3 regions of the Clostridium sp. JNZ X4-2 genome follow, and region 2 is predicted to be linked to each of the others. Evidence: riboswitches for the same ligand, from Rfam matches in the RefSeq annotation. Region 2 holds a riboswitch; each other region holds the start of a gene.
The links. Region 2 has a riboswitch for thiamine pyrophosphate ahead of ACYUJ6_RS17065 (thiamine-binding protein). Riboswitches for the same ligand answer to the same signal wherever they lie in the genome.

Region 1 (3,287 bases), 1.6 Mb from region 2:
ACAGTATTGTATATAGAAACAGCTTATCAGTTCAATACGCCAAGCTGTTTCCATTATATCCATTCCATGTGCTTTTTCAAATTCTGTGTTGTAAGATATGGATCATCCGAGCACATTACAGGAGACATTACTGCAGCACCACAGACGTCAGTACTGAGTAGTTTGTCTATATTGCCTTCATTTATGCCGCCGATGGCTATAACAGGTATTGAAACATTACTCAGTACATCTTTTAAAAATGAAATTCCTCTGGGTTTTAAGCCTTTTTTACAATCCGTTTTGAAAACATGTCCTGCCAGAAGATAATCTGCCCCTTTTTTTTCTGCATTTATCGCTTCTAAAGTACTGTGAACAGACACTCCCAAAATGCCATTGAAATTGAGATATCCTTTCATATAATCCGTATAACTTGTGTGAAATCTTCCCGAATTTACCTTTAAAGCAGTTTCCATACTGCCGTTTATTATACTACATCATAAAAAGTCATTTTTACACCTCCTTTTAAAAGTAATTTAAATTGATATTTTAGTCTTCATCCCTCAAAATGTTTATATTTTTGCCCTCTATGACCTTGTTCATGTTTCTTACGGCGCACATCTTCCCACACATGGTACATGTCTTTTTATCTTCAGGCATTGAGCTTTCCCTGTATTTTCTGGCTTTTTCAGGGTCTATTGCTATGTGAAACATCTTTTCCCAGTCAAGCTCTCTTCTAGCTTCAGCCATTTTGTTATCCCAATCTCTTGTATTTTTTATTCCTTTTGCAATATCTGCAGCATGGGCAGCTATTTTGGCAGCTATAATTCCATCTTTCATGTCCTGCAGGTCAGGAAGCCTGAGGTGTTCAGCAGGAGTTACATAGCAGAGAAAATTCGCTCCATAAGTTGCTGCAATGGCGCCGCCTATGGCACTTGTTATATGGTCATATCCAGGTGCCACATCTGTTACTATGGGACCCAGTACATAAAAAGGAGCATCATGGCACAATTTTTTTTCAAGCTTCATGTTGGTTTCTATTTCATTAAGTGCCATATGACCGGGGCCCTCTATCATAACCTGTACATTTCTTTTCCAGGCTCTTTTTGCCAGTTCCCCCAGGGTCATAAGTTCTTTTATCTGACTTGGATCCGTAGAATCATCTATACATCCGGGTCTGCATGCATCTCCCAGGCTTATGGTTACGTCATATTTTTCGCATATGTCAAGAATTTTATCAAAATATTCATAGAAGGGATTTTCCCTGTTGTTCAGATTCATCCAGGCATACAGCAGACTGCCTCCTCTTGAGACAAAATTCATAAGCCTTGGATTTCTCTTGAATATCTGTGCGGTTTCCATGTTTATACCGGCATGGATGGTCATAAAGTCAACTCCGTCCTTAGCGTGGGTTTCTATAACTCCAAGGAGTTCTTCAGCAGTTATATCTTTTAATTCCTTATCATAAAAACCAACTGCATCGTACATTGGAACGGTACCTATCATGACAGGGGACATAGCTATTAACTTGTTTCTAAATTCCTGGGTTTTTCCAAAGCAGCTGAGATCCATAATGGCTTCGGCTTTCATGTCTATTGCTTTTTTTACCTTGTCAAGCTCCAGGGTAACATTGCAGCAGTCCTCTGAAATGCCCAGGTTGACATTTACCTTTGTCTTCAGTCCTTTTCCCACCCCCTCTGCACTTAACTTTTTATGATTTTTATTGGCGGGAATGACAGTTTTGCCTTTGGATACAAGATGCATCAGATCTTTTATGTCCATATTTTCTTTTTTGGCTACTGTCCGCATCTCCTCCGTGACTATTTCTTTCCTGGCGGCATCCATCTGGGTTGAATAATTCATTTTATCGCTCTCCTTTTGATTTTTATATTAAAAAACGGGAAGCAAAATGCTTCCCGCAGAGTAAAAACTATAGATGTTTTTAATATAGCGCAAAATTTCCCTACGTTGGCATTATCCAAATCAGGTTATATGGGTAAAAGATATTATCTTACTCTCAGCCCATTGACATGGGCTCCCCTGTAACATTATATTTATTTTTTAAATAAAAAAGAGTGTTTATGAAAACACTCCTTGAATACATACTTTAAATGATTTGCTTCCCTACGGTAGTGTTAACTACGTCAAGTTCAAAGGGTCAGGTTTTACCTTCTCAACCAAATCGGTCCCCCCACAAACAATACTATTTACTTTTATATATATAATAACACTTATTCATATATATGTAAATGCTTTCAAAAAGTGTTTTACTTGTTTTGCACTTTTTAATCAATTCATCAGCTGACTTTGAACACAAGGAGGTCAAATCCTCTATATGAACTTTTTTTGAAGCAGAAGAGTGAGAAAAGATACTTGCCTGAGCTTCAAATTCTTCATCCTGAATCCTTCATCTCAATTCCAAGTAATTTTGTTACAGTGTATTTTTTGCATATTTTTTTGACTGCTTTTTCAATTGCTTTATCAAGAGTTTTAACCTCTTTTTATAAAGCCTTTATGCAGTTAAATGATGCAGCAATTGCAGTATTAAATGGGCTATATAGAGATTTATCAAGTCCATAAGAGTCCCATGCCGCCATTTCTAGAATTTTGGTGGCAGTTATATGAATATTTTTAAAAGAAAGTATTGAAATATTTAAAAAATTTTTATTTTTCAAGAAGGAATAATGAGTTCTTTATAGAATATATTAATATAAGATAAAATAGAATCTAGTTCTATAATGTGGAACTAGGATATCTCTCATATATAATTAAATTATTGTCGGTAAATTTATTTATATTATGAGGACAGGCCTAAATTATTATAAGATGAGGAGAGATAAAAAATGAAAAAGAAAATGACTGTATTGGATTTTCAAAAGTATAAGGATGAGGGAAAAAAGTTTACTTATGTCACGGCATATGATTACACTACAGCATCTATTGTAAACGATAGCGAGTCCGAAGTTATTCTTGTAGGGGATTCTCTTGGTATGGTTATGCTTGGTTATTCGGAAACTACAGGTGTTACAATGGATGATATGGTTCATCATATAAAACCAGTTGTAAAAGGTGCCCCGAATACTTTTGTTGTAGGTGACATGCCTTTTGGATCATATAATGTAAGCTGTGAACAGGCTATTATGAGTGCAAACAGGCTTATGAAAGAAACAGGCTGTGACTGTGTAAAGCTTGAAGGCGGAGTGGAAATGGCGGATAAAATTGAAGCTATTGTAAAAGCGGGAATACCTGTTATGGGGCATATAGGTCTGACTCCCCAGACTTCCAGTCAGCTTGGTGGTTTCAGGGTTCAG
Region 2 (3,287 bases):
AAAGGCATCTCTGTACATCGGAACTTCCAAACACATAATCCGGTGACAGTTTGCCGGATTTGTTCACAACCCTGTGACAGGGAAGGTGGAGGTTTTTAGGAGCCTTTGTCATGGCCCATCCAACTATTCTGGCACTTCTGGGCTCTCCCAGCATCAAGGCTATCTGACCGTAAGTGGTAACTTTACCTTGTGGTATTTTGGAAACTACAGCGTAAACCCTGGAAAAAAAATTTTTTGACAAATCAAATCACCTTTCAGTATTTATAATTTTTATATATAACGTTTATATTGTTTAAAAAAACAAAGAGTATAAAATGGATTATATCATATGAATTATGTACAAGGCAATTTTAGGTTGGAGTGTATATATCAATGATGCAAGAAATATTATGAATAAAATTGGAGAAATTAAGAATAATACAGAAGTAATCATATGATCAATTACAAAGGGGATATGACTTATGAAAAATATTGTATTTGCAGGAGGATGTTTCTGGGGAGTTCAGGCATATTTTGATGGTAAAAAAGGAATCCTGAATACAAAAGTGGGCTATGCCAACGGAAGGGGAGAAAGCCCCACCTATGAGGAAGTATGCAGTGGAATCATGGGATTTGCGGAAGCCTGTTTCTTAGAATATGATCCTGAAATTGTGGGACTTGAAGAATTGCTTGAAATGTATTGGAAGATAGTAGATCCTACTCTTGTGGATAGGCAGGGAAATGACAGGGGAAATCAATACAGGAGCGGAATCTATTATATAGATGACAATGATGTGAATATTATAGAGAAATCCACACAAAGTCAGCAGAAAAATTACAAGGAAAAAATTGTGACAGAAATTCTTCCTCTTAAAAATTTTTATGATGCTGAAGAATATCATCAGAAGTATCTTGAAAAAAATCCAGGCGGTTACTGCCATATATCAAAAGAGCTGATGAAATAAAATAGTTGCACATCCATAAAACTAGCTGAATTTAAGCTAGTTTTATGGACGTCCATACTAAAAAAGCTTGTTTAGTTATTTACAAGAGACTTTAAATATACAAGCACTTTTGATTTATCGAGTGCCTTTAGAAGTATATACCCAAGAGTTGCTCCCATTAGGGATGCTGGAATGAAAAAAGGTATATAAGTGAAAATTGAAGTTTTTGGAAGCCCGTAAAATGCTCTCATAAATGGATATGAAATAATTGCACTTAAGATTCCCGTTCCAATTACTTCTCCTACTACTGCCCAGATGAATTTATGAAACTTTTTATACAGCAGTCCTGAAAGAAATGCCCCTACTACAGCTCCTATCACCGCCAAAATTGTACTTCCGTTCAATATCATTCTCATAAGACCTGTCATAAGGGCACAGTTGAATCCCCACAGGGGCCCCAGAAAAACTGCACCTATGACATTCGCAAAGTGTTGAAATGGAGCCATTCTTGGAAAGGATACAAAGGTGCTGAGTACGTAGGATATACTTGCCAGCAGGGCTGTAAAAACTTCCTTTTTGATAATGGATTTTTTCATTTTCTTTACCTGCCTCCATTCATTTCAGGGTGATGCTTTTTGGTTTTTTTCTCAATACTCCAGACACCTTCTGGGTTGTAGCTTATTTTAACATAGGACATTACACTTGGTGCTCCCTGTTCTATACAGATGATCTGGCACTTTTTTACTATATCCATAAGCTGGTCATAATCCCCTTCAATTGTGGTTTCAAAAGGGCCCACAAATATGTTCAACCCTGTACTCCTGATATAGTCAATAACTTTGTCCACAATAGGGATCAGATCTTTATCCTCCACTTTTGGCAGTACCTGAATTGCTACACTTGCATTCATTTTATCAATCCTCCTAGATATTATTTATAAATAAAAAAAGCATGAAAAGTAAATACGCCCGCGGTGGTGTACCCCTTTTCATGCTTTTTAAATTTGCATAAAAGTTATGTATTGCTATTTATTTTGTTTATTAATAACAGTATAAAAAAGCTGTTTCAATCGTATAGATTTAAAACAGCTTGATTTCAATATCAGAATGATGTTTTGACTTCCTACGACAGTATTAACTGACAGGTTCTAAGGGTCAGGCTTTTAATCCTTCTCAACTATATTAGTCCCCCTGTAACTTTTATTAAATTTTACTTTAGTATACTACTAATTTGCTGTGAAGGCAATACTTGTAAGAATATTTAAGATAGTAAATTTTTATCTAGTTCTTTAAATGTTATGTGAAAAAATGGATATTCAGTGGACAGCATAAATTCGACTATATAAAAATATAATCAGTATAATAAGAAATAATATATAAGAATAAAGAGGCGATTAGAAGTATGATTAAAACTTTGAATATTGCGCACAGGGGTTTTAGTGGATTGTATCCTGAGAATACAATGCTGTCTTTTAAAAAGGCAGCAGAGGCAGGTGCAGATGGAATAGAAACGGATCTGCATGTAACAAAAGACGGTATTATAGTTATATGTCATGATGAAACTATAGACAGAACTACAGATGGAAGTGGGTTTATAAAGAACTATACTTATGAAGAAATAAGGAAATTTAGCGCCGGAGAAGGAGAAAAGATTCCCAGTTTGGATGAATTGTTAAGTTATGTGAAGGATAGGGATCTGTTTTTAAATCTTGAACTTAAAAATGATATTATTTACTATGACAACTTGGAAAAAAATACTATAGATAAAATATATGAATATGGATTAAAAGAAAATATTATAATATCTTCTTTCAACCATCAGTCTATGCAGAAAGTTAAACATTATGACAGCAGCATAAAAACAGGACTATTATATGGATCAGCTATTTATAAACCGGAAGAATATGCGAAAAAAATGGGAGCTGATGCACTTCATCCACTTTTTTCATTGGTTATGGATGCAAAAATAGTTCAGAATATCAAAAAAAGCGGTATACTCATAAACACTTATACGGTGAATAGAAGAAATGATATGAAAAAGCTTATAGATTTAGGAGTAGATGGTATCATAACAAATTACCCCAATATACTTAAAAAGTTTATTTAAGGAATGGTATTAATAGAAAGGGAGCATGGTAAAGTGGCAAACTTATCATTAAGACATATATGTAAAATATATTCAGGTAATGTTGAGGCCATTAAGGATTTCAATCTGGAAATGAAAGATAAGAAATTTATAGTATAAATTTAATATGAGCAGCTTCAATTTCCATCATAATTAAAATATCATTGACAAGGAAAGAAAAGATTCATATAATGTATTTAACATATGAAATAGCATTTCATATATAAAATGATGAGGTGA
Region 3 (3,287 bases), 1.1 Mb from region 2:
AGTTGTCTTGTCCAAGGAATTTGATGTTTCCTTTTTATCATTTGATCCACATCCTGACAATGTAAGTACGCTTGTAAATACAGCCAGTATCAAAAATATAAATCTGCTTTTTTTCATGTTTATCCCCCTTATTTCCAATGTATTATTTTTTTGCCTATAAAGTCTATCATATAGATTATTGCAATACTCACTATAACAATAACCAGAATTGAAGCAAATACCTTGTCCAACTGATAAGCATTTTTTGCCCTCACCATGTATACGCCTATTCCACTGTCTCCCCCCAGCCATTCGCCTATAATTGCAGCCATTATCATGTAAGTTGCAGCAATCTTCAAACCTGAAAAAAAGTTCACCAGAGCATAGGGAAGTTTTAGATGGTAAAATATCTGCAATTTTGATGCCTTCATATTATGGAACAAATTTATGTAGTCTGTGTCTATTTTTTCAAGACCATCTACAAGACTTACAACAATGGGAAAAAAGCATACGGTTATTACAACTATTATCTTGGGAAGTGCTCCAAATCCGAACCATATTATAAAAAGCGGCGCTATGGCTATAGTGGGAACTGTCTGGGATATTAATAAAATAGGATAAAGTGATTTTTTGACCACATGAAAACTGTCCATTATTATAGCCAGCACAAAAGAAAATACTATGGATATGAAAAATCCTATAAAGGATTCATAAAGGGTGGTTTCCGTATTTTCCATTATATTTTTAAAGTCCGAAACAAGGGTTTTTATAATATCCCATGGAGAAGGAAGAATATAGGGCTGTATATACTGAAAACCCACTACTATCTGCCATAAAATCACAACTGCTGCTATGGTAACTACCGGATATATCTTGTCTTGAATATTTTCTGATTTTTTCATTCCAAACACCTTAAATTCATAATTTAAATCTGCTAAAATTGCTGGATATTTCGTCTTTAACCTCTTCATATTGAATACCTTTTATACTGGAGATCTTTTTAACAATATTTTCAACTTCACAGGGGTATCCATACTTCTTATTCACCCATTCAAGAGAAGTGGGGCCGTCTGTCTCGGTCAATATTCTATCCATTGGAAGCATCTTCACTATTTCATCTGTAAGTCTGGAATATCCTATATCAACACTTATGGTAAAATAACAGCCCAATTTCAAAAGTTCTTTAAGAGTATCCACATTCCCGCTGTACCAGTGAATTATAGGTGTCCTCAATTTATAACTTCTTATATATTCCAGTATTTTTTCTTCCGCTCCCTTAGTGTGAATATTTACTATCTTGTCATAGCGCTTTGCTCTGTCCAGAAAGTATTCAAATACCCTGTCCATTTTTGGATATTTTTCACTTTCCAAAACCCAATAATAATCAAGCCCTATCTCCCCTACAGCCCTGCACTCCCTGACATAGTCGTCAAAGCTATCCAGGTCACTGCAATTTTTATGTGCTTCCCAGGGATGTATTCCAAAACAGGGTACTATATTTTCATTTTCTGCGCTTATCTTTTTTGTAAAAATATAGCTTTCCAGATTCATAGAACATCCCAAAGTCTTGATATCATTTTTTTTTATGATGTGAAGTGCTTTTTTTAAGTTCTTGCCATAAAAATCCATATGATTGTGTGCATCAACAAACATTTAAATTATCTCCCTATAAAACTTTGACAAAAAACAAAAGCACTATTTATAAATAGTGCTTCAGGATACGAATGTAAAGCGGTTCCCTACGTCGGCGTTACCCGAATCAGGTTCAAAGGGTTAAAGTTTTCACTTTTCTCAGCCGTCCCGGCACCCCTGACACTAAAGACAATATTAAATTTATTACAATATTATAGTACCACTTATTTATAAAAATGTAAACATTTTATATGATTTTCACAATTTATCTATTTAATTTGTCAATTGCATTGTGTTTAAGTATATAGTCCGAATACCCCAGCTGATTCAAAACATTCTCCTCATCTTTTTTAAGGCTGCTGTTTTCAGATACTCTTTTTCCAGTCTTTACATTGTAGTACACATCATCCTGGGAGGAATAATAATAATTTCTATCTATAAAAGAACCATTCCTAAATATGACCCTCTGACTGTTAGGGTTGAAAAGATCTTTCCCAAACATATCTTTTCCAGGAAGATCAAATAAATTACATACTGTAGGGTATATGTCCATTTCACCTCCATAGGTATCATTTACACCCTTTACCGATTCATCGGGGAAATGTATGAGAAGAGGCACCTTCTGAAGTTTTTCCCAGTCCACATCAGAAGTGGAACTCATATTTAAAAATTTGAACAGCTGCTGCTCTTTGTCCTTGGGTATTGCATAATGGTCTCCATAAAGCATTACAACTGAATTTTTCAGTGTTCCCTCTTCATCCAATGCATCTAAAAACATTCCCAGCTGCTCATCTGTATAATGTATGGCCTGCAGATAATTCCCCATAAGGCTTCCTTTTAAATTTCCCACATCAAAACTGCCATACTTATCCACGGCATCATAGGGAAAATGACTTGTTAATGTTATTAAGAAAGCATAATAAGGTGATTTCATATTATGTAATTTCACAAGTGACTGTATCAAAAAAGATCTGTCACTGAGTCCAAGGCCTATGGACTCATCTTCTTTATAACTTTTTTCACCGTAAAAATTATCAAAACCAAATTTTTTATACATTATATCCCTGTTCCAGAAGTTTTCTCTGAAACCGTGAAGTGCTGCCGTACTGTAACCGTTATTTTTAAAATTTTGGGGCATTGCACTGAATTTGTTTCCAGAATAGAGAAAATAAGCTGCCCCTGCGGGAGCCGGATATAATGAATTATTGGTCATGAACTCTGCATCGGAAGTGCCTCCTGCAGCTACCTGATAATAAAAATTGTCAAAATACTCGGACCTTTTTACCCATCTGTTTAAATTTGGAGTTATTTCATTTCCATTAATAGAGGCATTTATTGCAAATTCCTGAAGAGCCTCCACCTGTATCATTATCAAATTTTTTCCCTTTGCAGATCCCTTTAAGCTTTTATTATCCGATTTGTTTTTATCCATAAAATCATCTATGGTATCAACTTTTTCTTTAGAAATAGGTGCCAGTTTAGTTATATTGGCAGAAATTGAATTGTAAATATCAAGACAGTGGTAATTTAAAATACCCAATTTTCTGGTTATGTACACCTTATTGTACATTGTACTCAAAAGCCGGGGCTGTTCCCTGGACAGATTATAAAAGCTTTTAAAATCCGTCAATACTCCCAGAAAAATAAGTACTACAAGTGCTGGTATCCTGTAGCTT

Region 1: it holds a riboswitch for thiamine pyrophosphate, as region 2 does, so the genes downstream of both, thiC (phosphomethylpyrimidine synthase ThiC) here and ACYUJ6_RS17065 (thiamine-binding protein) in region 2, are expected to answer to the same signal.
Region 3: it holds a riboswitch for thiamine pyrophosphate, as region 2 does, so the genes downstream of both, ACYUJ6_RS04985 (TatD family hydrolase) here and ACYUJ6_RS17065 (thiamine-binding protein) in region 2, are expected to answer to the same signal.

What each region holds. Positions count from the first base shown of each region.
Region 1 covers NZ_CM142685.1:1,587,651-1,590,937, forward strand. Annotated here, with positions in the region: gene ACYUJ6_RS07700 (thiamine phosphate synthase) at 54-467, opposite strand; gene thiC (phosphomethylpyrimidine synthase ThiC) at 526-1,839, opposite strand; TPP riboswitch at 1,919-2,028, opposite strand; TPP riboswitch at 2,080-2,179, opposite strand; gene panB (3-methyl-2-oxobutanoate hydroxymethyltransferase) at 2,820-3,287, shown strand, end outside.
Region 2 covers NZ_CM142685.1:3,532,955-3,536,241, reverse strand. Annotated here, with positions in the region: gene ACYUJ6_RS17080 (MGMT family protein) at 1-241, opposite strand, end outside; gene msrA (peptide-methionine (S)-S-oxide reductase MsrA) at 462-944, shown strand; gene thiW (energy coupling factor transporter S component ThiW) at 1,016-1,519, opposite strand; gene ACYUJ6_RS17065 (thiamine-binding protein) at 1,525-1,833, opposite strand; TPP riboswitch at 2,026-2,125, opposite strand; gene ACYUJ6_RS17060 (glycerophosphodiester phosphodiesterase) at 2,325-3,029, shown strand.
Region 3 covers NZ_CM142685.1:1,052,808-1,056,094, reverse strand. Annotated here, with positions in the region: gene ACYUJ6_RS04995 (ABC transporter substrate-binding protein) at 1-117, opposite strand, end outside; gene ACYUJ6_RS04990 (ABC transporter permease) at 129-950, opposite strand; gene ACYUJ6_RS04985 (TatD family hydrolase) at 898-1,632, opposite strand; TPP riboswitch at 1,699-1,800, opposite strand; gene ACYUJ6_RS04980 (LTA synthase family protein) at 1,877-3,287, opposite strand, start outside.